4 regions of the Photobacterium swingsii genome follow, and region 3 is predicted to be linked to each of the others. Evidence: predicted binding sites of a transcription regulator. Region 3 holds the regulator's gene; each other region holds the start of a gene.
The links. Region 3 encodes PurR, which represses purine synthesis genes. Its sites were predicted from a motif close to TNANGNAAACGTTTNCNTNA; they were not measured.

Region 1 (7,685 bases), 750 kb from region 3:
AACCACTTGCCCTGCTTGGTAATCTGCAAATGCGGTGCGTTTTAGTGTTTCTAACGATAAGTCAGCAACATAGCCATTACCCGTTAGCTGTACAACCGTCAGGCAAACACCGTTAGTCGCAATACTGTCGCCTAACTTAACATCAGCTAAATCCAAATCACCTGACGCAACCGTCACTGAAATATCTTTGCCTTTTGGCGTCAGTGCAGTGATAGTGCCCACTGCTTCAATAATACCTGTAAACATGAATATTTTTCCTTTCCGCAGATTACGGTGTTAAACCTGCTGTGATACTTCGGCTGTAATACGAATATCTGGGCCTACGGTACGTACATCTGAAATAGTAAGCTCTGGCACTTGCGTCATTGAGGTTAAGCCCAATACATCGATAAGACCACGGCTATCAGCCCCCATGAGTTTAGGCGCTTGATACAAGATAAGCTCATCGACTAACTGCGCTTTGATTAACGCGCCAGCTAACCCCGCCCCCGCTTCAACCCAGATATGATTGATATCATGATCACGCACTAACTGCTGCATCAGCGCTTTAAGGTCTAGCTGTGCCGTGTTCGAGGTATCCGTTATATCAAGCTCTGGGCTTGGCACGAGGATCTGCGAAACAGATTCAGGCCAAGCCAGTTGATCACACTGTTGACGAGCAAGCAATATCTGCCCTGGCAATTGAGCAAGACGACAGGTTGGAGAAACGCGGCTTTGGCTATCGATAATAATCCGCGTTGGCTGACGGAGATTGTCTTGAGGGTAATCAGCTTGTATATCCGCACTTAATTCAGACCAGCGGACATTCAACGACGGATCATCAGCAAGTACCGTGGCGCTAGTTGATAAAATCGCGCCCGCTTGAGCACGGTAGGCTTGAACATCAGCGCGGGCATGCGGGCTAGTGATCCACTTACTCTCACCATTAGCCAGCGCGGTTCGACCATCAAGGCTCGCTGCTAGCTTTAATTGCACAAATGGCAACCCTGTTTGCATGCGCTTGATAAAACCACGATTCAGCGCTTTGGCATCGGCTTCAAGTAAACCTGTTTGCACCTCAATGCCCGCGGCTTCAAGCATTGCAATGCCACGCCCTGCAACCTTAGGGTTTGGATCCACCATGGCACAGACAACACGTGTAACATTTGCTTTAACGAGCGCTTCAGCGCAAGGAGGGGTCCGGCCATAGTGAGAGCATGGCTCAAGCGTGACATAAGCCGTCGCTCCTTGGGCAAGCTCACCCGCCTCGCGAAGCGCAAAGACTTCGGCATGGGGTTGTCCAGCTTGGTAATGGTAGCCTTGACCAACAATGCGATCGCCTTGGGCAATCACGCAGCCCACATTGGGATTAGGAGCCGTAGTAAAACGGCCACGCTTTGCTAACTGCAAAGCGCGTAACATCATAGAATGATCTAGAGAAGAAAACATGCGTGGCTACTTTTCTAATTTAGCGATTTCTTCGCCAAACTCTCGAATATCTTCAAAACTACGATAAACAGATGCGAAACGGATATACGCTACTTTATCGAGTTCTTTTAACGCTTCCATGACCAAATTACCGATCATGTCAGACGCAACTTCACGCTCCCCTGTCGCACGCAGTTGAGACTTGATGGTATTGATCGCTTTTTCAATATCATCCGCGCTGACAGGACGTTTTTCTAACGCACGTTGAATACCACCACGCAACTTATCTTCGTTGAATGGGTCACGGTTACCGTTAGTTTTTATTACTCGCGGCATCACCAACTCAGCCGTTTCAAACGTAGTATAACGTTCATTACAAGCTAAACATTGACGACGGCGACGTACTTGGTGGCCATCAGCAACCAAGCGAGAATCGATTACTTTGGTGTCATTCGCACCACAAAAAGGACAGTGCATCGTGCCTCCTCATTTTCGTCGAATCAGTGTACCGCATTTCAAACGTTTATTGAGTATATATCCGCGGTTTTTACGCTTATTTAGTGCCTTCTTATTCCCCAACGCAAAACGGCACCTTAAAGGTGCCGTTTATTTATACGCGTGATATGAAATTATGCGTAAACAGGAAGACGCTTACAAATCTCTAATACTTTCGCTTTTGTTGCTTCAATCACTGCAGGGTTCTCGATATCGTCAAGAATGTCACAAATCCAACCCGCAAGTTGCTTGGTGTCTTCAGCCGTGAAACCGCGACGTGTAATTGAAGGCGTACCGATACGGATACCCGAAGTAACAAACGGGCTACGTGGATCGTTTGGTACACTGTTCTTGTTCACAGTAATGTTAGCAGCACCTAGTGCAGCATCTGCTTCTTTACCTGTGATGTTTTTGTTGATTAGGTCAACAAGGAAAAGGTGATTTTCAGTGCTACCAGAAACGATGTTGTAACCGCGCTCTAGGAACTCACCAACCATTACTTTTGCATTTTCAACAACACGCGCTTGATATTCTTTAAACTCAGGCTCCATTGCTTCTTTAAACGCTACTGCTTTTGCTGCGATAACGTGCATCAGTGGGCCACCTTGACCACCAGGGAATACTGCTGAGTTCAGTTTCTTGTATAGGTCTTCACCTTCACAAGAAAGAATAAGACCGCCACGAGGGCCAGCAAGCGTTTTGTGCGTAGTTGTTGTTACAACGTGCGCATGTGGTACAGGGTTAGGATATACACCAGCAGCAATTAAGCCAGCAACGTGAGCCATATCAACAAAGAAGTATGCGCCAACTTTATCTGCAATTTCACGCATTCGAGCCCAATCACACACTTGAGAGTAAGCAGAGAAACCACCTATGATCATTTTCGGTTTGTGTTCTACTGCTAGTGCTTCCATTTCTTCATAGTCAATCTGGCCCGCTTCATCAATGCCGTAAGGAATGATGTTGTAAAGCTTACCAGAGAAGTTAACAGGTGAACCGTGTGTTAAGTGACCACCGTGCGCTAGGCTCATGCCTAATACAGTATCGCCAGCATTTAGCAATGCCATGTACACAGCATTGTTCGCTTGAGAACCTGAGTGAGGTTGTACGTTCGCGTACTCTGCACCAAACAGCTGACATGCACGATCAATAGCAAGTTGTTCTGCTTTATCTACGAACTCACAACCACCGTAGTAACGCTTGCCAGGGTAACCTTCAGCATATTTGTTTGTTAGCTGAGAACCTTGTGCTTCCATTACACGTGGGCTTGTGTAGTTTTCAGAAGCAATTAACTCGATGTGCTCTTCTTGACGTGCAGTTTCTTCCTGAATAGCTGCAAACAGCTCAACGTCGTAATCGGCAATATTCATGTCGCGCTTTAGCATCTGTATCTCCTGACTCAGATAGGTATAACCACAAAAATCTAACAAAAACTGGATTCACGCAAAGCGAGTAACCATGCGGACGCAAACGTTTTCGTCTGACCAGTAACTGATGCCATATTTTACATAAATTGATCTAAATCAGATACCCTTCAAATTACTTTTTATTGGATTTCTTCATGTTTATTTTCAATGTCACCATGAATTCGTTTCATCTTTTCTACAATCCTCACTCAAAATGCACATACCAAGTGAATAGATTTATCAAGAAAGTCATTGAAATTAATATTTACAAGTCCGTAAATATATAATTACAGGCGATAAAAACCACCTACAGCCGTAACCTTCTTTCTTGTCATAAATGACTATATGATGCGCTCCAATACATCATACATTTTCATCTGGCCACCTAGCGGCAATAAAACTCAACCAGCATTAACTGAATGCGGATGATACAAGGAGCTATTTTTTGAGCAGTAACAAGCATTCTATTTCAGAAAACATTATCGCTATTCTTACAGGTACTTTCGTTGTAGCCCAAGGCGTGTTCTTTCTTCAGCAAGCCGACTTACTGACAGGTGGCACAACAGGTCTTGCCCTACTTGCGAGCCAGTTTATCGACCTATCCTTTGGCCAATTGTACTTTATGATGAACTGTCCATTTTACTTGATGGCTTGGTTCCGTATGGGTAAGTCATTTGCACTCACCAGTATTCTGTCTGGTGGCTTAGTGTCTATCATCACCGACAACCTTCATCACGTATTAGAAATCAGTCGCCTTGAACCGCTTTACTGCGCTTTAATCGGTGGCCTCTTAATGGGATTAGGTATGCTGATCCTTTTTCGCCATAAAACCAGCCTTGGTGGCTTTAACGTGCTAGTGCTGTTTTTACAAGAGAAAATGGGATGGTCTGCTGGCAAGCTGCAAATGGGCATTGATTTCAGCATACTGGTTGCCTCTTTCTTCCTCGTTAGCCCTATGATTTTGTTATTCTCGGTAGTGGGTGCCTTCATGCTGAATTTGGTCTTGGCAATGAACCACAAACCAGGTCGCTATAGCAGTGAGTTAAAAGCACAAACAAGCTCATCTTAGTTTGTTTAACGTCTAAGTGCTTAAACGTTTAAATGGCTGAATACTAAATCTCAGATGCAAAAAGAGGTCGCGATATGCGACCTCTTTTTGGTAATTGGTTATCTGTTTAATTAAACGATCATTGATTGTAAGCATTCAGCATCCACATTAGCTTTTCTTGCTCACGGATATAATCGCCCATCAATGCCGCTGTTCCTTCATCTTCAGCCTCACCCGCTAATCCTAAGATACTGCGTTGCATACCGAGTAACGTCTTAAAACCCGCTTGTAAGCCGCTAACACATTCACTCCCCGCATGCGCATTAAGGTGCTCTTGAATATCACTCACCTGAAGATACTGAGTAAAGCTATGTGATGGTGTGGCACCCAGTGTCAGCACACGCTCGGCTAACTCATCAATTTTTACTTGTAGATCAGTATAAATTTCTTCAAATTTTGCATGCAGTTCAAAGAACTCTTTGCCTTTTATATTCCAGTGATAACCACGCGTGTTCATGTAAAGTACTTGATAGTTCGCCAGTAGCGTATTGAGTTGTGCTGCCAATTCTTCAGATTTACCGCTATCAAGACCAATAATATTTTGCTTCAACATAATTCGATTCCTCTTTATTTTCTGCAATATTACGGCTGCGGACACGCTGACACCATTCGTCTTGCTTTATACATTTGATAGATAAAAACTATCAAGTTAGGGGCTTGTAAACCTCAAGATTCAGTGATTTTAAAATGCAAAAATCAACATCAACGTTTAATACTGGAAGCCAAAATAAACTTAGAATCTAAAAAGCAAGGAGGAGTAAAAGAGGAGCTTGCAAATGAAATGAATGAGTACGTTTCCTACCCACTGAGACCAATGAGTATCAGTCCCCATATAAGCAGCCACGATCAATAGGTGTAATTAATGTCTAAAACATTATAATCGACAGCTTCTGTATTTTTTGGAACTGAAGTATGCAACCTATTAAGTATAGGGCAGATGTCGACGGGTTGAGAGCTGTCGCTGTCATCGCCGTTATTCTCTTTCATTTAAACCCAGCATGGTTGCCTGGTGGCTTTGTCGGTGTCGATGTTTTTTTTGTCATATCTGGCTTCATCATTACTACATCGTTATACCCAAGTATCGATTCCAATGTTTTTTCTTTTTCTGACTTTTATATCAAGAGAATTAAGAGGATCCTGCCTTTATTTTACTTGGTCGTATTCTCTAGTTTAGTCGTCGCCTATATTTTATTCTTACCAAATGACCTTATCAATTATGCCGATAGCATGCGGTATGCGAGTGGATTCATTGCAAATATCTACTTTGAAAAACAGTCTGGATACTTTGCGCCTACTTCCGATTCACTACCATTGCTGCATATATGGTCTTTATCACTGGAAGAGCAGTTCTATTTTATATGGCCGATACTCTTATTGTGCAGTACAAAACTCTTTGCTAAACAGCACCTGTTAAAAATATTAGTCGCTTCATTCATTGGCCTAGTCTGTTATTCGCAATACTCAACCCTGATGTCCTCTTCATCAGCATATTATTTATTACAAAGCCGCGGCTTTGAGCTACTTGGTGGTGCAATATTAGCTATAGCTAGCATATTAAAACGTGAGCGCAATATTCACTTTTCGCCATTCACTCACAACCTCGTAGGCATGCTTGGCTTTGCGTCTATAATCACCATGTTTATTACGTACCATAAAGGAATGATCTTTCCAGGCTTTTCGGCACTATGGGTTGTTTTAGTGACCAGCTTAATTATCTTCTCTGGTGAACGTCAGGATAGTCGAGTATTCCAGCTGTTAAGTCATCGTAAAGTGGTTTTTGTTGGCACTTTATCTTACTCACTTTATCTATGGCATTGGCCTGTACTAGCATTTTATCGTTACTTTGATAACTCTTTTACTTTTAGCGATATGTTGCTTTGTATTACCCTGATCATTGTGCTTTCGTTACTCTCTTGGAAGTTTGTTGAAAAGCCGCTACGCCACACAAAAATACAGTCACGCTGGGTAGTTTTATTTTATTTAGTTTTACCTATCGCCCTGTCGATTTCTATCGCCAAAAATATCGTTGAAAATAAAGGCTATGCCGATAGATTTCCTAATGACGTTGTTGAGTTTTACCAAGTATCACTGGATGAATTTAAGTTCCACAAAGATGAGTATAAGGTTCTGGAGGGAGAGCAACCTTTCCAACCGACATTACTTGGTATTCAGTCTGATGAACAACAAAACTTAAATGCCTTTCTTTGGGGAGATTCTCATGGCGGACACTTCCGAAGCGCCGTTGACATTCTGGGCAAAGAGTATGGGTTCTCGGCCCTATATGGTGGCCTAGGTGGGTGCCCTCCTCTACTGGGGGCTAGCTTATTGAAAGGTGGAAAACCTGAAACACGATGTACCGATAATAATAATGAATTAGCCAAAGTTATTGCACAATCCACCGTGAAATATGTATTTCTCGCAGGGCGCTGGTCAATGTATACCGAAACAACACGTGCAGTAGGGGAAAGAGGCTCTCGTGTATACCTAGGCATGGACAATGACTATTCAGAAAGCATTGAGAATAGCCGCCAAACATTCTCTAAAAGTTTGGAAGCTACGGTTAAATTTTTGATTGAAAATGGAAAAGTACCGATTATCTTCGATCAAGCTCCCGCATATGATTTCAACCCAAGTAATTGCTGGTTAAAAAAATCAATGTACGAATCTTTTCGCCATGAAAATTGCGACATCCCTCAGGAAGAGGTCAATAAAAGGCAGAAAGCACACAAAGATATATTCAGCCAATTAGCTAAAAAGTACTCTGAAATCATCATTATCAACACTCAATCAGTCTTATGTGATGGCAATATTTGTAAAAGTAAGCTTGATGGCGTCCCACTCTACAACGATAACAATCACTTGAGTTATGAAGGGGCAAGGATTTTGATAAGAGAGTACTTACAACAAAAAGCGTCTTCCAACCTGAAAGCTACATTAGAACAATGATAATAAGGTGGCTTAACCGTCACCTTTATCAATCACTTTCAATTGAAGGCTGGCCTTGAAAACACTTGGCAAATTTCATTCAAGACAGAGGGAGCGCGGAATTTATAGCGTTCACATCACCCATGGATAAGATGTTTCATTCTCTGGCAAAGAGGAAGCGCGGAGTTTATAAGCATAAATGAGCACTTCCGATACAGCCAGAGGATGAAACAACGACGCCAGATTTAGATTGCGTCTTCGTCTTCTTCACCGGTACGAATACGAACAACGCGCTCGACATCAAACATGAAGATCTTACCGTCACCGATTTTGCCTGTTTGGGC
Region 2 (7,685 bases), 660 kb from region 3:
AGATGATCTTATGAGTTTTGACTCTTTGGGCTTATCAGCCCCTCTCTTAAAAGCCGTAGCAAATCAAGGTTACGACAAGCCATCACCGATTCAAGCACAAGCTATCCCTGCAGTTATTGAAGGCAAGGATGTCATGGCGGCGGCACAAACAGGGACTGGTAAGACAGCAGGTTTTACACTGCCAATTTTGGAGCGCTTATCTGGCGGTCCTCGTGTGAAATCTAACCAAGTGCGTGCGTTAGTGCTAACGCCAACCCGCGAGCTTGCAGCTCAAGTAGCCGAAAGTGTCGCAACTTATGCGAAGCACTTACCACTGAGTTCAGCTGTTGTATTTGGTGGTGTGAAGATCAATCCGCAAATGATGCGCTTGCGACAAGGTGCTGACGTGCTTGTCGCCACGCCTGGCCGTTTGATGGATCTGTACAGCCAAAAAGCGGTACGTTTCGATCAACTGGAAGTGTTGGTGTTAGATGAAGCTGACCGCATGTTAGACATGGGCTTTATTCGTGACATCCGCAAGATCCTTGCAATTTTGCCTAAAAATCGCCAGAACTTATTGTTTTCTGCGACATTTTCTGACGAAATTCGTGCTTTAGCAAAAGGCTTGGTGAACAACCCAGTTGAGATTTCTGTTTCGCCGCGTAATACAACGGCAAAAACAGTTAAGCAATCTGTTTTCCCTGTTGATAAGAGCAAGAAATCCGCTTTGTTAGCGAAGCTGATTAAAGACAACAAATGGCAGCAAGCATTGGTGTTTACCAAGACTAAACACGGCGCAAACCGCTTAACAGCTTTCCTTGAAAATAAAGGAATCAAAGCAGCTGCAATTCATGGTAATAAAAGCCAAGGTGCGCGAACTAAAGCACTCGCTAATTTTAAAAGTGGTGAGATAAACATTCTTGTTGCGACAGATATTGCAGCACGTGGTATCGATATTGACCAATTGCCGCAAGTAGTGAACATTGACTTACCACATGTCTCTGAAGATTATGTTCACCGTATTGGTCGTACAGGCCGTGCGGGAGCAGAAGGCCATGCAATTTCATTGGTAAGTGCTGATGAATTTAAGGAATTAGCCGCGATCGAGCGTCTAATCCAAAAAGTGATTGATCGTGAAATTATTGACGGTTTTAAGCCAGTTAACAGCTTGCCACCATCACGCTTAGACACGCGCCCAATTAAGCCTAAAAAACCGAAAAAGCCAAAGAAAGATCATCAAGATGGTCAGCGCTCTGGTGAGAATGCGAAGGGCCATAAGCCGCAGGGTAAAAATCGTCGCCATGTCGGTGGTAACAAACCATCCGCTAATGCTTCAGAAAAACCAGCTGGAAAGCCTTCAGGTAAACCTGCGAGCAATGGCGCAGCGAGAAAGCCTAAACCAGCAGGAGCAGCGAGAGCGACTGGTAAGCCTGCTGGCAAGCCACGTCGTAGCAGCACAGATGAGAAGCCACGTTCAGATAAGCCGCGTCGCTCACGTAATCCGCAGAATAAAGGTGTGTTACGCTAATTGCTAACCGCTTAGATTTCAAACCCGCTATCTCGAAAGAGATAGCGGGTTTTTTATTACCTGCTATATCAGCTTATGTCGTGTTCTCAGAAGCAATTGATCTTTTAAATACAATCGTTGCGTCTGAAATGATTGCTATTGCAACTATTGTGTTCTATCCTATAGCTAAGATAAGAACAGCCATCTAGCGAGTACCTGATGAAAAGAACAATATTGAAAAGCGCACACCGTATAGCAGGTGTTGTTGCTTTATTGATGATCACAACTTTCTTTTTGAGTAGCGTCATCGCCGATTTATTCGGCTCGTATCAAACCATCGCGCTAGTAAAGCAGACAATTTTACAATGGGTCGCTTTATTGGTGTTGTCGATGATGGCTGTGGGCATAACGGGTAAGAAACTGTATCCAGCAGAGCTCAAAGGCATCTTGGCTGTCAAAGCAAAGCGCTTGAAAGTGGCTGCGTTTAATGGACTTGTAGTTTTAATTCCAGCGGCTTATTTCTTGGCCATATGGTCGGCTGAAGGACTATTTGATACACGCTATTGGTTCGTGCAAGCGATTGAGTTAATAGCCGGTGTAACCAATACTGCAATGATAGGCCTGAATATTAGAGATGGTATTCGTCTTGGACAAAAGTCGAACAAGAAGGTGAACAAGTAGGGGAGGCAGTATACGTAAGAGTATTGACCTATTCGAGTGCGTATAAGGGCTAGCGTTGTGATTGGCAGAGTGTTTTTCCTGCCAATAGTGGATCTTTTACTATTCACGGCTTAGTTGTGATAACTAATTTTGTTGTATTGTTGATGTTAGCTACGAAGGCTAAGAGTCACATTCACAATGCCATGGTCCGTGCTGTTGCCATCACGATCAAAAATGGGATTTATTAAGTGGCGATCATAAGTTTGGTAAGCACTCACCTCAAATAAACTCGCATTATATTCAGCGTTGAATTCACAGGATAATAAGATGTAATCCAGCACGTTGCCTTTTGCGCCATAATAATGGGTAGGAGAGCGGCTTACCTTATGATCAGCGTTATCTGTGTTTTGGTAAAGTGTGAAGCTATCTGTCAGCCAAAAGGTATCGAGAATCTGTTTTTGATCGGATACCTGTCGATCACGAATACTATTCGTCGTTAAACATTGTAAGGGTGTTTGCTGAATATCGTCATTAAAGTCACCCATCAATATTACAGGGTGTCCGCTTTCTTCTCTGCGCTCTAAGATGGCGTGATACAAAAGAGCAGCTTCACTGCCACGTTGAATCGATGATCCCCAACTTCCCATTATTTCTGCTTTAAGTGTTGCGAGTACATGTGTTTTGGTTAACCCAGTATCGGCAGCATTGCCACTATCAGGCGCAGCTTCAAGCATGGGGCGTTTAGATTTTAAATGGACGACATAACAATCTGTATCGCCTATATGAGGGAGATCGATAGTAGCTCGAAGCGGCTTACGGCTAAATGCAAAATCAGCACTGATACCAATACTGGTTGCGATATGAGGATCTGCCATAATTGCAGAGACCGCTTTGATAGGGTAGCGAGAGGCAATGGCAACGACAGGATCACGGCAAATGTAGTCATCGATGATATTTGGTTCATCAACAACACTAAAGTGGTTATAACCTTGCTCTGCTAAAAGTTGTTGAAGTGCGCTTGCACTAAATACTTCCTGGAAACCGATCACATCAGGTTGGTATTGCGCGAGATAGTCGCAAATCCAAGCTTGCTTTTTCTGCCAACTTTCTTGGCTATAAATATTTTCGAAGTCGTAATAAGCCAGTGGTGGCTCTATATAATTGAAAAGATTGAAGGTGGCAATTTTCAATGTGTCATTGATGATGTTTGTAGCAGTATTTGCTAACACAAGCGTATCCAAATCATGAAGCGTATCCATATAGTGACGGCTTATAGGGTTTAGGGCAAATGCAAAGAGGTTTTCGTTAAATCAATAATTGGTAAAGTGGCGTCAATGTAGAATAACGATTCTATTTTTTGGGGGAACTCAAAGTGTATTTAAAAACGGGGCGAATAGTCACCTATTACCACAGTATTGAAGGTTTGGTGAAAAGTTTTAAGGCTGTAGGTATTAGAGATGAAGTTTTATCAGATAATGTAGGGTATCCTCGTTATAATCGCTAGTTGCATAGGCGCAGATCAAGTTACTGACCTTAAGTACTCAATATAATCAATACTTTATCTGCTTCTGTGCGTAGGCGCATTGTTTGCATCTTTTAGGACATGGGAAAGTCATCTAGAATGCAAAGATGACAATAATTGGTATGTGACTTGATGGTAGAGACGAAAAGAGAAAAACGAATAAGGCAATTAGCTGAGTTGTTGCTGGGACAGGAAAAAGTGCATTTGAAAGATGCAGCGGAAAGTCTCGATGTATCTGAAATGACGATTCGCCGTGATTTTAATGAGCCAAATACTTTTGTCAGTTTGATTGGCGGCTATGTTGTGAAGAAGCAAGTCGGTTCTGCTGATCTTGAGTACGTTATAAATGAGCAAAGTACTAATCATGTCAAAGAAAAAACGAAGATAGGTAAAGAAGCGGCAAAACTCATTCTTGATAATCAAACAGTTTTTTTTGATAACGGCACAACTGTAGTTCATATTATTCAAGCTATTAGCGATGATATATCGTTTACTGGCGTGTGTTTTTCTTTGAATGTCTTTATGGCTTTAAAAGCCAAGCCTAACTGTCATGTGATTTTATGTGGTGGTGGTTATGATACTAAGCATAATAACTTCTATCCGTTAGGGGATAGCAGTGAGATTGATAATATTCGATTTGATTCTGCTTTTTTATCAGCTGCAGGGATTGACCCTGCTCATGGCCTGACTTGTTATTCATTCAATGAATTGCCTTATAAGAAGAAAGCCATTTCACAATCTCAGAATGTTGTCTTAGCTGTTGATAATAGTAAATTTGGTGTGGTTAAGTCCGCGTTTATTTGTAGCTTAAAAAGCGTTGATATCATTATTTCAGACATAGACCTACCGATAGAATACTTGTCATAGTGATTCAGGTTGTCGAGATTTCAGATAAAAAGGGGCGGTTAGCCCCTTTTTTACGTGTAACTTTTTTATATAAGAAAGTCGGTGTCGTTATAGCGACAAAATGACACCAGCAATGGCGGCACTCATTAGGTTAGCAAGTACACCGGCAGTAATGGCGCGGAAACCATTTCTTGAGATAAAGCTACGGCGTTCAGGTACTAAACTACCTAAACCACCAATCAGGATTGCCATGGTGGAGATATTAGCAAATCCACATAATGCAAACGTGATGATAGCCTGTGAGTGTGGGCTTAATTGATCTTTCACTTCCATTAGTTGGATGAAGGCGACAAATTCATTAACGATCACTTTGTTACCGATCAGTGCACCTGCTGTAATGGCTTCGTTCCATGGGATACCAACCAGAAAAGCAATAGGGGCAAATAGGTAACCCATGATCAATTCAAAACTCAATGTAATCCCAAACCAGTCACCCACCGTACCTAGTAGACCATTCAGTAATGCGATCACACTAATGAAGGCGATCAGAGTTGCGCCTATTGTTGCGGCAATACGCATACCAGCAATTGCGCCATCAGCCAATGCTTCAACTACGTTCGCTGCTCGAGGTAATTCAACTGATGTGATTTCATCTTCGTTGTTTTGCTTGTCACTTGGCGGAAATAGTATTTTTGCCATTAGCAGGCCCGCAGGCGCAGACATGAATGCCGCAGCAATCAGAAAGCTCAACTCCACTCCAAGCGATGCATAGCCCACTAAAGTACCGCCTGCCACTGAGGCTAGACCACATGTCATGACGGCAAAAAATTGAGAGTCACTCATGTTCTTGAGGTATGGTTTTACAACGAGCGGCGCTTCAACCATACCAACGAAAATATTGGCTGTCGCAGAAAGAGATTCAGCACGACCAGTACCTAATAATTTCTGTAGTGCACCACCCACAATATTGATGACTTTAGGCATTAGTCCTATGTGATAAAGAGCTGAAATCAGTGCGGAGAAGAAAATGATGATGCCCAGTACGTTAACGGCAAATACAAAGCCAACGCTACCTGTTGCCAATCCTCCAAATAAGAAAGCGATACCTTCTTGGCCGTAATCGATCACACTTGATACAGTATTGGTTACAGCACCGAGTGCCACTTTTCCTGCTGGGATGTACAGAACAAGCAAAGCAAAAGTGATTTGAAGTAAAAACGCTAAACTAACGGTTCTTAACGGAATATTGCGACGATCGGCAGAAAGCAAGTAGGCAATCACTAAGATAGCAACAATACCAAGCAAAGATGACATGGGTAGACCTTGTAACAGAATGTGTAGGCGGTGCATTCTATGGAGGACGCAAACGGTTGCAAGTGACGAATGTTAGCCAAGTGTGATGTGTGACGGGTGTACTAGAATGCCTATCTTTAACTTATTGAATTATAGCTTTTATTTTAGTTTTTCAAGTTGATTGTTTCCGTTTGGAAAAGATGTTTTGGTTAATGCGAATGATAGTGGCAATAATCTTGGTGGTTTTCTCAGCATTATTGCCACAGATAAAATGTGACTAGATGCTGATATGTTTGCTCAGATCTTCATCCCAATAGGGAGTATCGCCGATATAGTCCTTAAAAAAACCAATGGCTGCTGATATTTTCTTTGGTAAATGTGCACGACTGGGGTAGACCGCATAAAACGGCATTGATTGATTGGCTTGCCACTCTGGTAGCAGCTGAATGAGTTTGTTTGCTTTAAATTCATCTCGGAGTAAGTAAGTGGCTAAGTAAGCGACGCCCCAACCAGCAATAGCTGCGTCCCGCACTGCTTCAGCAAGATCGACGCGATAATTGCCTTCTACATCAACCTTAAGCTGTCTGTCTTGTTGCTTGAATGACCATGATTGATAGTTTCTTTGACGGCTTTGGTAGGTTAAGCAGTTATGGTTAGCTAATTCACTAGGATGTGATGGTGCAGCATGATGTAATAGGTATTCAGGTGCAGCTGCGACGACAAATTTGGTCTCAGCAAGGCGCTGTGCAACATAGCCGTCTGGAATATGTTCGTAATTGGTGATCCAAAGATCGAGTCCATCTTCAATCATATCGGCTTTATGATCGAATAAACTGATCTCAACGCGTAAGTTAGGGTAGTGACCTTGTAGTTGTTCAATGGCGGGGATTAAATGCATGGTGCCAAAGGATTGCGATATCCCTAAGCGTAAAACGCCTGATATTTCATCTCTCGCATCTTCCATAAGCGCTTCACCATCTTGAATGGCTTTAACGACGCTTTCACAGTATTGCAAGTAGTTCTCACCTGCTTCAGTCAGGGTAAAACTACGTGTTGTGCGTTGGACTAATTTTACGTTCAGAGCCGTTTCTAATGTTCCCAATTGCTTGCTGATATGTGATGTCGAGACACTTAACTGCTTGCCTGCAGCTGTAAAACTTCCTGCTTTAACAAGGGTGTGGAAAATGACCATTTGGCTAGCGCGATCTGGGTTCAAAATTTTAGCTCTGTAATTAAAATGAATACACAGAGTATAGTGAGGTGCATAACAAAAAAAGAGGCTTAGCCATAAGCTAAACCTCTTTGATTATTTCTTTAACGTATATCGACTAAATCGTTTATTGCTTAATTACTTTTTAGTTTTACGTAAGAAACCTAGTCCGAGTAGTGAAAGCAGGCCAAAGATGCCAAATGAACCGCCGCTACCATCGTATGGTGGAATAACAACTGTTGGCGTGGTCGAATCTCGTTTAGCGACTTCAACCTTCATGCTAACTTCAGAGCCAGCCACTGTTGTTGGCGTTGAGGCTTTTTGCGCGCTAGGGCGTGTTAGCTTCATGGTCACAGTGTAATTGCCAGGTTCAATACCACTAACGTCAAACTCTTTAAGTTGTTTGCCATCTTTGCTCAACTTCATTGTAGGTAACGCAACTTTGCTCATGTCTTCTGGTTCTGGAGAGAATGAGATTTCAGCGATATCACCTGTAAGTGCTTTATCAGTGTTGATGGCGTAAGGAACATCCATACGACCGCTCTTCGTTGCAAGCAGTACAGGCGCACCGTCACTTTCACCGTAGCCGTAACCTAGTGCCATGATTGCAGAGTCGTGGTCTGAAGAGCGATAAGCGTTATTGGCGTAAAAGTTATGAGTAATTGTTC
Region 3 (7,685 bases):
GAACCAACTTCCAATAAGCGCGGCAATGACGGTAATGAGCAGTAGTTTCTTTCTATCCATGAGATAACTCCTACGATTTACTCTGTGGTGGTTCTTGCTGCTGAGCCGATGAGGTGTCTGGTTCATCGGCAGTAGCGGTGCTTTTAAGTGCTGATGTTGTCGGCACAGAGCAAAACCCTTGTGCAGGTACATCAAGCGCGGTATTAAATTTGGCAGATAGGTTTTGGAAGGCGATCAGGGCAGTAAGTTCTACTAGGCTATCTTCGTTAAACCATTGCTGTAGATCAGATAGCATGTCTTCTGTGACTTTTTGCCCTGTAATGGTCATCGCTTCAACATAATGCAGCACTGCGATTTCTTCGTCAGTGAATAGGGCGCTGTTTTGTTGCCATTGAGAAAGGGCTTTGATCTTTTCAACAGAATCGCAACGCTCGGCTAGACGCATTCCGTTAGCATCGACGCAAAATTCACAATCGTTTAGTTGTGAAACGCGGACACAAACCAAAGATCGTGTAACCGGTGAAAGTGGTGAATGGCGGCGATCTAGGTAGCCAAAAAATCCAGCGACCAACCAAAAGAGTGGCGGGCGGCGTCCCCAAAGTAAAGACGGGTTGAGTTCTGCGCCGAAATTACGTTTTTGTAGCCAAAGTAATGGGCGGACAAAGATTGAATATTTGTTTTTTTTCGCGAGGCGCACTGCGTCGTTTCCTTATGAACACATGATATAGCACCAATGCTATACCAAGGTAATAAAGGAGACCCAACCAAGGGCGCAAATATTTCAATTAATTAGGAAAAAATTGAAAATCGTGATTAATTGCGCGTATTTTGAACGAACGGCTAATTAATGGCGACTTCAACAGCACGGCTACGTTCTTGCTGCACAACGCGGTTATCGGGGATTTCTGAAAAAGCGATATAGGCTGATGCCAGAATTGGTAGGCAAGCCAGTACCAGCGTTTTGCCGATATGGTAATTACGGTACCAATATTTACGTGCCCGGATTTTTAGTAATCCTCCCCAAATGACTAGAATGACATTAAAGCCACCGACTAGGGTAAATATGTCGATAAGCACATCAAGGGGAGCGAGTTGCTGAGAAACAAGTAGCATTACAAAGGCAGGGGGGAGTAGGCTAAGAATAACAAAGGCGCGGAGGAGTTTCGGCCATTTGCAAAATTTATCCTTAAATATGTGGTCTGCTTGCCCAGGAAAAGGCTTTGAACAGAGCATACTGGCCTCACTTTTTAGCAATCTCAAAGACCGCAAGTTAGTTATGGTCGCTATAGTGACGACATATTATTGACGTCGATTTAACTGCAACAGTTACCATAAGTAGTTGAAAACAAAAAATTGACGGTTTTCACACCGCCAGCAGCGGTTATTTTACTTATTTAGGGGGGGATTAAAAGTTAACTGATGCTTTTGTGAACAGTATTTGTGAGTAGAGTCAATCTTTGACGTAATCCTGACATTGGGTGGGCTAAAGCAACAAAAAACGAGGCATCAGCCTCGTTCTTATTGTAGCAAAAGTGTCGTTGTTCACCCGACTCCCTAGGGTAACAAACCTAACAATTCACCACGTCTGGTTTCACTGATTACAGACCAGTGTCTGCCGCTGATCGCGCCTTCTAAAGCCCAAAGCAACTCAATGTTGAGATTATTATCATGCGTATCGAGTAATGCTTTGTATGCGTCGATAGCGCCGACCTCAACAAGCTTCTCGACAGTATCAATACCCACTTTTTTTAGCATGCGCTCATTGGCTAATCGTAAATTTGGCAAATCTTTAATGCGAGATGGGCCAATTTTGCTTTTTGTTTCTTTGTCGTTCTTCGCACCTTCTAGTGAGCCTTGTGCGTATTCAATAATCATTTCTGGTGTATTCCACCAGATATCAGGAATAGCAAAATGTTTAGTTACTACGGGAAAACCGCGTTTCTCGTAAACATAAGGTGATAGATTGGCTTCTTTAAATACTTCAATGTTTTTTGCATTAGCGCGGAGGTGTAATTTGTTTTTTACCACCAGAGCAAACATTGTTTCGCCTGCAAAAATGCCAAAACCGCCAAACATTGATCGTGATTTAACACTGCCAAAACAATCGAATAATTTTAGGGTGTCTTTAAGTATTGGTTTATCCATGCGACTTCTCGGTGAAATAAATCTTGGGAGTCACCTAACATATAAGCGAGGAGTTTAGGTTAGCAAAGCACACTTAATGTATGTCAAAAGCATGTCAAACCCAAAAGCAGGTTTTGCGTTAAATCCATCGGTAACCCCGCTACCTTGAAAGTGTTAATGTTTATCGAATAACACTCTGTTAGGCCGGAAGCTTTGCGTCCCACTTTTTCAAATGGTTTGCCCTGTTCGTGACGTAATAAGCATATCGTAAATAGCAGAAAAGCGTTTACCCTGGGCTGGGTGAAATGTGATATTGCTTCAATTATTACTGTTCTGTGGAGAGAGAATATTCAGGAATGAAATGAATATCTTAGCAAATGAAAGATATTTATTTGAAATTCAAAAGTAATATTATTGTTACATATTAAATATTTATGTAAAAAAGGAAGATTTAACCGCATGTTAACGCAAAAAAAAGCCGACGGTTAGATACCGTCGGCTATTCAATTTTTATGCGTAAAGCGAATAATTAATTCAGTTTATGAACGGATTTACGCACTACTAATTCAGGCGACATTTCGAAAATGCGGTTTTCGTGTTTTTTGTCTTTCACACGCTCCATTAAGATTTCAATCGCAGTTTTGCCTAAACGGCGTTTAGGCTGGTGGATTGTTGTTAATGGAGGCGAGAAGAAAGGCGCGAGTTCGATATTATCGTAACCAATAATCGAGATATCTTCAGGAACACGAATTCCATGTTGAACAAAAGTACTGATCATCGCCATTGCCATAATGTCATTAAAACAGAATATAGCAGTCGGACGTTCTTTCATTGCGATGAACTGTTCTGCGGCTTTAACGGCCGTTTCACATTCGAAGTCACCTTCGATGACCCAATCTTCATTCACTGATAGATTTGCTTCGTCCATGGCCTTTTGGAAGCCTTTTAGACGCTCACGACAGGTTGACTTCTCATTGTGTCCAGATAGGCAACCGATTTTGGTATGGCCATTCTCAATAAAGTGTTTGATAGCAACATAGCCACCAATTGCTGCGTTATCTTGGATTTTATCCGTGTGTGGGCTTTCTGGACCCCAGTCCATCACTACCATAGGTAGATCGTTTTGACGCTCTAGCAAATCTAACAGACGTTGATCGAGGTCTGAACACATCACCATTAAGCCATCAACGCGCTTTTCTGCTAGCATGCGTAGGTAATCGCGCTGCTTAGAAAGGTTACCTTCTGTGTTACACAGAATGAGGGTATAGCCTTCTTTGTAGCAGTATTCTTCAACACCATGTACAACTTCGGCGAAGAAGGGGTTGGTTGATTTAGTCACCAACATACCAATAGTGCGCGTAGTGTTACATTTCAGGCTGCGAGCAACAGCACTTGGGGCGTAGTTAAGTTCATCAACAGCCGTTAACACTTTCTTTTGCGTTGCTTCTGCGACGAAGCGTGTTTTATTTATCACGTGAGAGACTGTTGTTGTTGAAACACCAGCCATACGTGCAACATCTTTAATCGTTGCCATATTTATTCTTCTAATAATTGGAATAAAGAGGATCTTTCTAAGCCAAGCACTGTGCTTACTCTTGCATATTGAGTGCTACGTGCTGCTTGAGACCTTGTATAAACGTTAAAAGCCGCTTCTCAGATGAGCGGCTTTTATGGATTCGGTAGCGTTACATTGTTAATCGCTTGCGTTCACATTTTACTGAGTGTAGCGCACAGTGCAACGTTTCTGTCTCTCAAGATGGCAATACTTGATAAACATCAACATAAACAATGTAAACTGAGTAAAATTTGATGCATCAGTATGCATTTATGTGTGCATTATAGAGATTACATAACCAGACGCTATAGAATTATCGGGTGTTGTAAGCTTGGATGCTCAGTGATGGTTACTGGCCAACCGTAAACACGTTCAATATTTTTAGGCTCAAGTGCCTGCCAAGCATCACCATCAGCTTGTATTTTTCCCTCGTTCACTATCACCAAACGGTCGGCATATTGTGCCGCAAGATTAAGATCATGCAAAACAATGATAACGGCAGCCCCTTCTTTTGCCATGCTTTGCGCAAGCTGCAATGTTTTATGTTGATGCGCTAAATCGAGTGCTGACGTTGGTTCATCGAGCATCAAAATTGCATTTTCCTTGGCTTCGCTAAGCTGGGTAAGTACGCGAGCAAAATGGACCCGTTGCTTCTCGCCACCAGATAGCGAGGGATATAGACGGTTTGATAGGGCCGTCACCTCTGTCTTTTCCATCATACTGGCCGCTGTTTTGCTGGCCTGTGCGCGAGTGAGATCCAGCGGTAAAGCGCCTAATTCAGCCACTTCTTGGGCAGTAAAAGCAAAACTTAAACTACTGTGCTGTGGTAAAACAGCTAAATACTTCGCCAATTCTTTCGCTGACCACTGAGCATGGGTTTTCCCCTGAATGCTAATGTCACCACCTGCATCTAATTCACCACAAAGCACTTTTAGTAACGTACTCTTCCCAGCGCCATTTGGACCAAGTAACGCCGTGACTTCACCATGTTTGATTTCTATATCAAAGTTATCAAGTAAGGTCTTGCCGCCTAGGCCTAAATGCAATCCTTTTGCTGCAATTGCGATCTTATCCTGGGATTGAAATCGAGAAGATGAAAAACCAGCCATCATGACAGGCGTCCTTTTTGTTTAACCAATAACATAATGAAGAATGGCGCACCTAAAATAGCGGTAATGATGCCGACAGGCAGTTCGGCAGGGGCGGCTATAACGCGGGCAATCATATCTGCAACTAATAAAATCAAAGCACCCAATAACGCCGATAGAGGTAGCAATGTTTTATGGTTAGGGCCTGAAAGCATGCGGCCTAAGTGTGGAATGATTAGGCCGACAAATCCAATAACACCAGTGAGGGATACGCAGACACCAACACCTGCAGCACAGAGCAAAATTAAGCTACGCTTGAGCGCCTGCACATTAACACCCATGTGTTTGGCCTCTGCTTCACCAAGTAAAAAGGCATTTAAGGCATTTGCTTGACGATCGAAGACCCACATTAGAATGCCTAAGGTTGTAAAGGCTAAGGCAATGCCTGGCCATGTTGCACCAGCTAATGAGCCCATGGTCCATAACGATAGGTCGCGTAATGCTTGATCATCTGCAAAGTAATTCATTAGGCCTAAAGCGGCGCCTGATAAGGCTCCGATAGCTACACCGGCTAGCAGCATGATGGTCACGGATGTGCCATTTTTGTCTGTGCCAAGTGTATAAACCAGCCAAGTACTTACTGCGCCCCCAAGAAATGCCATGATAGGCACAGTGCCTAACGTGAGCAGAATAGGGAATGAAGCGGCCCATGAGCCGAACAGTACAATAGCAAGTGCCGCGCCTAAGCTTGCACCACCAGACACCCCGATGATGCCAGGGTCTGCGAGCGGGTTACGAAATAAGCCCTGCATAACGGCGCCACATAACGCGAGAATAGCGCCTATTGCTATACACAATAGGGTTCTTGGAAGCCTAATCTGGTGAATAACGATCTGAATATGTGCGGGTAATTCATTTTGCCACGGCGTAAAAGCTTTTAAACTCTGGCTTAGCGTGATGGCCATAGGGCCAACAATTACTGACGTTGCCACCGCCAAGCAGAGCAAGCTCAACCCGACGGGGAAAACGATTTTTAAAGGAAGTCTTTGGATCTGCATAACGGACACGTAACGAATACTCGACGATTAAGGGTAGAAAACACGGTTCAAGCGTTCTGCTTCACTGAGGCTTTTTAGCCCTAAACCACCAATTAAAGCAGTGCCATCAATAACTACCACAGCTTTATTGATACCTGCTGGGGTAGCTGCAAGCAGTGGCAATTCTTTAAATAAACCATCGGCTTTACCTATTGAGTTATAAGTGCGGCTACTTAACATGATGAGGTCTGGTTGCATTTCAAGCATAGATTCAGCTGAAATGGGTTTATAAGATTCGACTTGTTCAGCGGCAGGGTTAATACCGCCCGCTAGGCGAATGACCGTATCTGCAGTGGTATTACGTCCACCAACGGTTGCAGGGCGGCCTTCATGGATCGAAAGAAATAAGACTTTGACGGGCTTTTTATTTGAAGTGCTGGCCTTGTGATTATTGTTTTCAATGTTCGCGACTTGTTGTTTCACTTCTTCTTTCAGCTGATTTGCTTCAGTTTGTTTTCCTGTTATCTCACCAATACTATCGATACGGTGCAGCAGATCATTCACTGTTTCACCTGAATTGAGAATATTGACCTCTACACCGGCTTGCTTCACTAGGTCGAGTGTGGTTTTAGGCCCCATTTCTTCTGAGCCTAATAATCGGGTAGGGGTGAGTGCGATTAAGCTTTCTGCTGACAATGCGCGATGATAGCCCAGCGCTGGCGTGTCTTTACTGACTAAACTGCGGCTGGTGGCATCGACAGCAACAATGCTTTGCTGTGCACCAATAGCATTTAAGAGTTCAGTAATGGCTGAGCCAGCACTGATGATACGCTCATTCGCCAAGCTTGATGTGGCTGTAAAAAGCAGTGTTGTAGCTAGGACTAAGCGTTTCATGATGCTTCCTCTTCCATTAATAATTGTGTCGCTTTGATTTCATGTTGTTGTAACAAGGCTAATAACTTGAGCATGTGCTCAACGGACGCGCCTTTATCTGCTCCAATAACAACGGGTTTTTTAGGGTTAGCGTTGACTTCTTTGAGCAAGCTAACGCTAAAGCTTTGCCAATCATTTGCTTCTTGACCTTGTAGAGCCCAGTAAGGCGCTTTCGCAAGTAGGTTGATCGTTATAGGGTCGGCATGGGTTTCTTGTAAAACCTCTGTGCTGGTTTGTGGCAATTCCACATCTAGCGACTGCAGTTTTACGCTGGCGGTCAGCAGTAAAAACACCATTACAATGAAGATGATATCGAGTAGCGGCGTTAAATCAGGCTTGAGTTCGTCAGTGTCCCACGATGAATTGGAGGCGCGGATCATGATTGCACCTTAGCGCTATTCATTACCGTTGTACTTTTTGCTACGGGTGAATCACATGAGGTTTGAAAGTTGATGCCTTCGATCCACAAGTTACAGTGATTGAGTGAGTGCTCGAGCTTAGACGTGATGCTGTCTGCCCAAACACCCAAAAGTTGTGACCCTGTAATAGCGGGGAGGGCGATGATCAAACCTGCGGCTGTGGTGCGCATGGCAAGGCCAAGCCCATCAGCGAGATCGTTAGGTGTGACAGAACCTGTAGATGCAGCAATACCTTTGAACATATCAATGAGGCCCAGTACTGTACCTAGCAAGCCAAGTAATGGGCTGATCACCCCGATCAGTGCCAGTAAACGCAGTCCTGAACGCAGCTGTTTACGCTTTTGCTGAAGCCAAATGCTGGCCGCATCTTCTCGCAATGCTTTATCAAAATGACGATGTGCAATCAACATAGCGACGCCTTTATACAGCAGAGGCCTTTTTTGCTTTAAATCAGTTGCGAGTTGATCAAGCTGTGGTTGGTTACTACGGTCTTGTTTCGCCAAGATCGTATTGATCTTTGAATGGCCCA
Region 4 (7,685 bases), 1.3 Mb from region 3:
TCATCATGATTAAAACGCTCTGTTGCCTCAGTTTGAGACTGCTCAAGTTCACTATTTGGGTCAATCGGCGGCTGCCCACCAGCAGGAGACGCTAAGGTAATATCTGCATTCGCATCTAAGAAGCAGTAATACGGCGCAGCAAACTCTTCTACCCAAAAGCCTGTTTTGTGTTCGGTATTACCGAGCTTATCGTGTGAAGTTAGCACCATTAAAATTTTCATTAGTAGCCTCGTGTCATCCTATTGAGCAAGTAATGAAAGTCTATGCCCTCACTGGCGAGTAAACAATGGTGATAAACTTGGCATCATTGTTCTAATAATTAAACCAATAAGCTTTTTAAGCGATAGAGGCAAGGTAATGGATGTATCTTTTGAACAACTGAAAAGCATGGTGGTCTTTGCTCAAATAGTAGAGCAAGGCAGCTTTTCTGCCGCAGCACGTAAACTAGGGATTTCACGAGGCGTGGTGAGTTATCACCTTAAAAAGCTCGAGGATCATATTGGGATCCCACTCTTGAATCGAACAACCCGCAGTATCAGTCTCACCGATGCAGGACAACGCTACTACCTACGCTGTAAGCGGATCAGTGAAGAAGCCGCTGCTGCCAATCAACAAGTTGAAAATTTACGGGAAGAGCCAGAGGGAAAAATTACGATTAGCGCGCCTGTTAACATCAGTATGCACACCATAGTGCCGGCACTAAATACCTTTAAAACTCTGTACCCTAAAATAGAAATCGACCTTAACCTCACTGATGACATCGTTAATATTATCCAAGAAGGTGTTGATTTAGCGATCCGCGGTGCACCTTTGGTCGACTCTGGGCTATATGCTCGTAAACTCATGACGATGAAAAACGTGCTTTGCGGAGCACCGTCCTACTTCAACCAACATGGAGTACCTCAAACGCCAGCCGAACTGGCACATCACGAATGGGTGGTCTATAAAAAGACGTCAAAAATTCAAACACTGACCAAAGGAACACGCTCTTACAATGTCAAAATGCAAGGCAGTATTACCACCAATAGTGCCTCTGCAAGAACCGCATTTGTTGTTGGTGGACATGGCATTGGCCGCTTACCCCAATACGATGCCTTGCCGTTGGTAAAAAAAGGGAAACTACAGATGATTTTGAATGATTATCAGCTCAGTGATATTCAAATTTACGGCGTGTACCCGCCACGAGCAGCGGATTCAAAAAAGATGCAGTTACTGCTCGATTACTTGCAGTCGCATTTTACGCAGCAACTCGCCGACAACGATTAAGCAGACTACCAGACTAACGCTTTAGGTAGGCACGCTCTGGTCGCCCAACCGTGCCGTAATGAAGGTCTGCTTCAACTTCTTGACTGGTGATCAAATATTCTAAATAGCGACGGGCAGTGGTACGGCTGGCGCCGATCATTTTCCCTGCCATTTCAGCCGTTAGCTGGTTATGAGAAGCAAATAGCTGTCGCACTTTATCCAGTGTTACCGCATCGATCCCTTTGGGTAAGACAGTATTGCCCGCCCCCAGAGTACTGTGTTCTTTTTGACGTGCAAGCATAGCATCGACGTCGCTTTGGTCGATGGTATTTAACTCAGCAATGGTCACTTGGGTATCAAGGTATTTATGAATGGAGGCCTCTAATCGGCTAAACACCACAGGCTTAAGCAAATAGTCCACCACACCACCACGCATGGCTTCTTGCAAAGTCTCGACGTCGCGCGCAGCAGTGATCAACAGCACGTCGGTTTCCTGTTTTTCGGCGCGAAGCATACTAAGCAGGTCCAGTCCACTTCCATCAGGCAGTTGTACATCTAACAAAACGAGATCTGGCGTCAGCACATCAAATAAGGTCAGTGCCTCTTGGTAATTATGAGCCATCGCTTGTACTTCGATACCGGTAATCTGGCTGAGGCAACGTCGATGCAGTTCAGCAATACCAGCATCATCTTCTACAATTATCACTTGTTTCACTGACATTCTGCACTCCTTGCTATCAATGATGGTCACTCTCCTCGCCCAGTCACAGTGTGGCACAGGTGGTAGGTAAGCGTCTTGCTAATCAGTGAAAAGCCTATACTTGGGTATTACACGCATCGCTTGGCTCACTCTTTGGCAGATAAAGGGTAAATCGTGCCCCTGTCGCTACTTGCTCACTGGCTAATGGTACATTGGTCGCACTGTTTTCCATCTCTAGCTGTCCACCGTACTTTTTCATTAATTGTGAGACCAGGTAAAGCCCAACCCCATGATTAGATTTTTTCTTCGAAGACACACCACGCTGTAACCATAAATCGGCATTTTCCCCGACAGGGATCCCAACACCTCGGTCTTCCACTTCAATGATAATATCCTGACCATAATCACTGATATGAATATGCACTTGACCATTCGTGTGTTTAGCAGACAAGGTGGCATCAAAAGCATTATCAATCAGATTTCCCACTATGGTAACAATATCTTCCGCAGCAATATGAGGCGGTAACCTTTCTAAATGGCAGCCTTCATCAATCACGAGTGTCATACCTAGTTCACGGGCTCGCTCACTTTTTCCTAACAAAAGGCCAGCAATTAATGGCTCTGTGATGGCATCACGTAAGAACCCAATTAAACTCTGATAATGCAGGCTTTCTTGACCTATAAATTGGCACACATCATCATACGCACCAAGTTGGATTAACCCCGCTATCGTGTTTAATTTGTTTCTGTGCTCGTGGGTTTGTGCCCGTAACAATTCTGCGTATTCAGTCACTTTTGACAACTGAAGATTAAGCTCTGTTATTTCATTTTTCAAACGAAAACTGGCCACCGCCCCTATTTGCTTATCCGCCTGAAATAGCGGCTCTCGATTGGCAACGACCTCTTTACCATTGAGAAATAGTTCAACATCATGTTCTGCTTGTTGCGTCGATAATAATCGCTCTAATCGACTATCCGGCAAACTTTGTTGAATCGGCTTATCTATGGCCGATGCCTTGTCGACCCCCAGCATGGCACAAGCACTGCGGTTAATCGCACGTAGGTATCCACGATTATCAATACAAACAATCCCTTCCCGAATCGTTGCCATGATCGCCGCTTGCTCTGCATATAAACGACTAATTTCTTCAGGCTCAAACCCTAATAAGGCACGCTGAAAACGCTTTGCTAGCATACTGGCCAACAAACCATTCGCGATGACCACAATAATTGCCATCACAATTAAAAACATCAAAAAAGGCAGTAATTTATCGTGGATCCCTGTGAGTAAGTAGCCAACGGAGACCACCCCGATAATATTGCCTTGAGCATCAAAAATGGCGGTCTTTCCGCGAACAGAGTGCCCCATCGAGCCTTTCGCATAAGAGATGTAAGACTGACCATATTTAAGGGCTTTATTATTGTCTCCCCCACGCATCGGTTTACCAATGCGCTCTGCAATAGGGTGAGCAAGCCGCACGCCTTGGTGATCACCGACCACAATAAAAGCAGCGCCAATTGCGATACGGAAACGTTCGACGCCTTCCCGTAATACCTTAGTGTCTTGTAACTCAACAGCCTGTATAATCTCAGGCGTTTGAGCAATATACTCTGCAATACCAATTGCCTTTTCACCTAAGTCGGTAGATTCCCATTTTTTGATATAGCTAAAGCCTGCCCCTGAAAGCACGAACAATTCGAGCAACCCAGACATTGTCATGATAATCAGCAGCCGACGGCGAAAATTGAGTTGGCTCCAACGCATCTGATTCCAATTCACTGTTACTCCTTTGTTATGGTTTGCCTACTGCTTGCTGCATCATGGAATGATTACCAACCTTAGCCTGAGTGCTTATTCAACCACGATGAAAGTAATTCTGTTACTGACCACACAATTAACAAAATTGAAACAAGAGACAAAGTCATTAATTCAAAGACTTTTAGCTAGTTCTCGGAATTGAGGTTTTTATAGTGTTATAAACACCAACAAATCAACAACAGATATATCGGAATAAAACTATATAAGCATGATAAAATTGTGGTATAAAGCCACCGCAAACGATTGCGTGACCTGCCATAGCAGCTCAAAGCAGTGCTTCCCCATTGTTTAAAAAGGTATGAGCCCACATGAAAAGCGACATTCAAATTTGCCGCGACACCGCACTCACTCCTATTGACCACATCGCGCGTAATGCGGGTATTGAACCGCAAGATTTAACGCCCCAAGGGACGTTAAAAGCCAAGGTCAAAACATCAATCCTAAAGCGTCTTGCCGACCAGCCTGATGGTAAACAAATCCTAGTCACGGCCATTACACCCACCCCTTTAGGTGAAGGTAAAACCGTGACTACCATTGGCCTATCACAAGGTTTAGCAAAAATAGGCCAAAACGTTATTGCCTGTATTCGCCAACCTTCAATGGGGCCAGTATTTGGTGTTAAAGGCGGTGCTGCGGGCGGGGGCTACTCACAAGTCGCGCCAATGGAAAAGCTCAACTTGCACCTTACCGGTGATATTCATGCAGTGACTGCGGCGCACAACCTCGCTTCTGCTGCTATTGATGCCCGTGTATTTCATGAAGATCGCCATGGTTTCGAGGCATTTAGTGAGAAAACTGGCTTGCCTGCGCTTCGTATCGATCGCAATCGTATTGTTTGGCGCCGCGTTATGGATCACAACGATCGTGCCCTTCGCATGATCACTGTCGGTAAAAACGAAGAAGGAAAAACCATTAACGGTATCGAACGTGAAGACGGATTCGATATTTCAGCAGCGTCTGAGCTAATGGCTATTTTAGCGCTTTCAACTGATCTTGCTGACATGCGCCAACGCATTGGTCGCATTGTGGTGGCTTACAACCTTGATGGCGAACCTGTGACGGCAGAAGATTTGCAAGTGGCAGGTGCAATGGCCGTGACTATGTGTGAGGCCATCGAACCAACCTTAATGCAAACACTCGAAGGCGTACCAACACTGATCCACGCAGGTCCTTTTGCTAATATCGCGCACGGCAACTCTTCGATTATTGCCGACCGTATTGCACTCAAACTCAGTGATTTCACTGTCACAGAAGGCGGTTTTGGTTCAGATATGGGCTTTGAAAAAGCCTGTAACATCAAAGCACAGCAGGCTGGACGTGGTGCTGACTGTGCCGTAGTGGTTGCAACACTTCGCGGCTTAAAAGCAAACTCGGGGTTATACGACCTACGTCCTGGCCAAGCACTGCCAGATGCCATTTTCGAAGCCGATGAAAAAGCACTTATTGCCGGTTTTGATAACCTAAAATGGCATATTCGTAACGCAGCAAAATACGGTGTACCTGTGGTGGTAGCGGTTAACCGTTTCCCACAAGATAGCGACGCTGAACTTAACCAACTCAGAGATATGATTGCTAATGAAACATTCGATACTTATGTCGATGTTGCGATCAGTGAAGCCTTTGGTAAAGGTGGCGAAGGTGCCATTGAACTTGCTCAAGCAGTTGTTAGAGCCTGTGAGACGCCGGCTAACTTCAAGCCGTTATACCAGTTATCACAGCCGCTTGAAGAGAAGCTAATGATAGTAGCTGAAGTCGGCTACGGTTGTCGCGGGGTTGAACTATCTGACTTAGCGAAACAACAACTGGCAGCACTCAAGGCACAAGGCCACGATAACCTTGCGGTGTGCATGGCAAAAACCCCACTGTCAATCAGCCATGATCCAAGCCTTAAAGGGGCACCAAGCGATTTTATTCTGCCTATTCGCGAACTCAAGTTATGTGCGGGAGCGGGCTTTGTTTATGCCCTTTGCGGTAATGTGATGACCATGCCAGGGTTACCCGAAAAACCGGCTTTCATGAATCTTGATATTGATGCCGATGGCAACATCATTGGCCTAAGTTAATCATCAAAGCTCAGCCATAGAAACAACAAGGCCACGCATTGCGTGGCCTTTTTATTAGCTTGTTACTCGCACATTTAAAGCGCCAGTGAAATAAACAAGCCTGCAACCGTTGCATTCAATAAGTTTGCTAAGGTTGCTGCCACCAGCGATTTCATGCCCAGTTTCGCGATTTCATCATAACGCGTTTGTGCCATCAGCCCCATACAGCCCAGTAACACTGCAATTGAACCAAAGTTAGCAAAACCACATAGTGCAAAAGCAATGATCACTTCGGTGCGTTTATCGAGTACACCACTGTCGATCATCGGTGCTAGCTGAGAAAACGCGACAAACTCATTGATGGTTGTTTTGGTACCAAATAACGTTGCCATCTGCTGAGCGGCATCGAAATCCCACAAACCTGCAATATAAGCAAACGGCAAGAATAAGTAACCAAACACTAAATCCAGCGATAAACCTTCAAAACCAGCCAGTGAGCCCGCCCACCCCAATAACGCATTCAGCATCGCAATCAAGCTGATGAAGGCTAACAACATGGCACCAATATTGAGTGCAAGCTGCATCCCCTGAAGGGCACCTTGTGCTGCCGCATCAATAATGTTGGCAGGTTTCTTCTCTTCTTCCGTGCTTTCCGCAGAGTCGCAGGTTTGCTCAGTTTCAGGGATAAGCAGCTTTGCCATCATTAGACCTGCAGGGGCCGCCATGAAAGACGCCGCCAATAGGTATTCCAATGGGATCCCCATTTGGGAATAGCCAACCAAAACAGAACCCGCTACCGACGCCATACCACCGACCATAACCGCAAAAAGCTCAGAACGAGTCATACGCGCAATATAAGGTCGTACTGTTAATGGGGCTTCGGAAATCCCCAAGAAAATATTTGCCGTTGCTGAAATAGACTCCGCGCGGCTAGTGCCCAAGACTTTCGACAAAGCGCGGCCTAGTGTCCCCACCAAAAATTGCATAATACCGAGGTAATACAATACTGCGACAAATGCCGAGAAAAACACCACCACAGGCAATACGCGAAAAGCCATGATGAAGCCACCGCCAGCAAACAGCTCAAACATTTTGTCTGAAACTAATCCACCAAATAAAAAACTAATACCTTCATTGCTGAAATTAATGATGTTTTGTACAGCACTCGAAAATTCGCCCAGTGCAGCACGACCACTCTCGCTATATAACACAATAGCGGCAAAAATCATTTGAATGGCTAACGCACCTAATACTGTGCGCCAGTTAATGTGTGAACGTTTCTCTGATAAAAAATAAGCGATTAAAATTAAAGCCAGAATACCGACCAAACCAGAAATCAATTGCATTGTTATTACTCATCTTATCGAACAATAAAACTTGTTCGCTTCGTTTCATCAACCTATTCCGTTTATCTACGGCTGTAAGGTCAATACCAAATGCGCTCGATTTCCTTTTGCTCTCCTTGATCCATGCCATCCTAGCAATCGATTTCTCATCATTAGTAGATAAACAACATTCAAAACATTGCCATACTTTGCCGAGCTATCGGGGATTTAATGCAATTTTAGAGTTACCGACTTATTTGTCGGGCGCGGAAGATTAAAGGTAACGATACAATTGTTCAATGCTCACAAACTCAGTCGGAGACTTATCAATCAATAAAGGAAATAAACGAATAAGATTAAGGCATCAAAATTTCTGGCGAGTGGTCAAATGTTCACGAATATCCAGTCTATGACACTGTCATGCCTTCCTTAATATGCAAGATAGTGTTTATTCCCCCTCTCCAAACTAAAAGCGAAATGTCATAAAAACAAGATAAAGCCATGTTAAATATAAGGTTGTCTTATTCTCTACATAGCCAACTGATTAACCTTTC

Region 1: the regulator PurR is predicted to act here: its motif matches at 3,365-3,384, upstream of glyA (serine hydroxymethyltransferase).
Region 2: the regulator PurR is predicted to act here: its motif matches at 5,873-5,892, upstream of OCU77_RS07215 (NupC/NupG family nucleoside CNT transporter).
Region 4: the regulator PurR is predicted to act here: its motif matches at 3,996-4,015, upstream of OCU77_RS04250 (formate--tetrahydrofolate ligase).

What each region holds. Positions count from the first base shown of each region.
Region 1 covers NZ_AP024852.1:2,931,534-2,939,218, forward strand. The annotation lists gene OCU77_RS13320 (riboflavin synthase) at 1-246, opposite strand, end outside; gene ribD (bifunctional diaminohydroxyphosphoribosylaminopyrimidine deaminase/5-amino-6-(5-phosphoribosylamino)uracil reductase RibD) at 277-1,428, opposite strand; gene nrdR (transcriptional regulator NrdR) at 1,435-1,884, opposite strand; gene glyA (serine hydroxymethyltransferase) at 2,037-3,287, opposite strand; gene OCU77_RS13340 (YitT family protein) at 3,754-4,377, shown strand; gene OCU77_RS13345 (Dps family protein) at 4,496-4,969, opposite strand; gene OCU77_RS13350 (acyltransferase family protein) at 5,329-7,362, shown strand; gene glnB (nitrogen regulatory protein P-II) at 7,587-7,685, opposite strand, start outside.
Region 2 covers NZ_AP024852.1:1,520,792-1,528,476, forward strand. The annotation lists gene OCU77_RS07195 (DEAD/DEAH box helicase) at 11-1,507, shown strand; gene OCU77_RS07200 (hypothetical protein) at 1,706-2,167, shown strand; gene OCU77_RS07205 (endonuclease/exonuclease/phosphatase family protein) at 2,314-3,405, opposite strand; gene deoR (DNA-binding transcriptional repressor DeoR) at 3,801-4,535, shown strand; gene OCU77_RS07215 (NupC/NupG family nucleoside CNT transporter) at 4,623-5,828, opposite strand; gene OCU77_RS07220 (LysR family transcriptional regulator) at 6,085-7,023, opposite strand; gene OCU77_RS07225 (ExeM/NucH family extracellular endonuclease) at 7,156-7,685, opposite strand, start outside.
Region 3 covers NZ_AP024852.1:2,177,730-2,185,414, reverse strand. The annotation lists gene lpdA (dihydrolipoyl dehydrogenase) at 1-60, opposite strand, end outside; gene OCU77_RS10155 (carboxymuconolactone decarboxylase family protein) at 71-697, opposite strand; gene OCU77_RS10150 (hypothetical protein) at 841-1,233, opposite strand; gene OCU77_RS10145 (TfoX/Sxy family DNA transformation protein) at 1,555-2,145, opposite strand; cyclic di-GMP riboswitch class I at 2,272-2,376, opposite strand; gene purR (HTH-type transcriptional repressor PurR) at 2,654-3,658, opposite strand; gene OCU77_RS10135 (heme ABC transporter ATP-binding protein) at 3,985-4,788, opposite strand; gene OCU77_RS10130 (FecCD family ABC transporter permease) at 4,788-5,825, opposite strand; gene OCU77_RS10125 (heme/hemin ABC transporter substrate-binding protein) at 5,853-6,698, opposite strand; gene OCU77_RS10120 (ExbD/TolR family protein) at 6,695-7,117, opposite strand; gene OCU77_RS10115 (MotA/TolQ/ExbB proton channel family protein) at 7,114-7,685, opposite strand, start outside.
Region 4 covers NZ_AP024852.1:849,008-856,692, reverse strand. The annotation lists gene OCU77_RS04270 (type 1 glutamine amidotransferase domain-containing protein) at 1-221, opposite strand, end outside; gene OCU77_RS04265 (LysR family transcriptional regulator) at 358-1,266, shown strand; gene OCU77_RS04260 (response regulator) at 1,280-1,966, opposite strand; gene OCU77_RS04255 (ATP-binding protein) at 2,061-3,710, opposite strand; gene OCU77_RS04250 (formate--tetrahydrofolate ligase) at 4,073-5,827, shown strand; gene OCU77_RS04245 (NupC/NupG family nucleoside CNT transporter) at 5,902-7,152, opposite strand.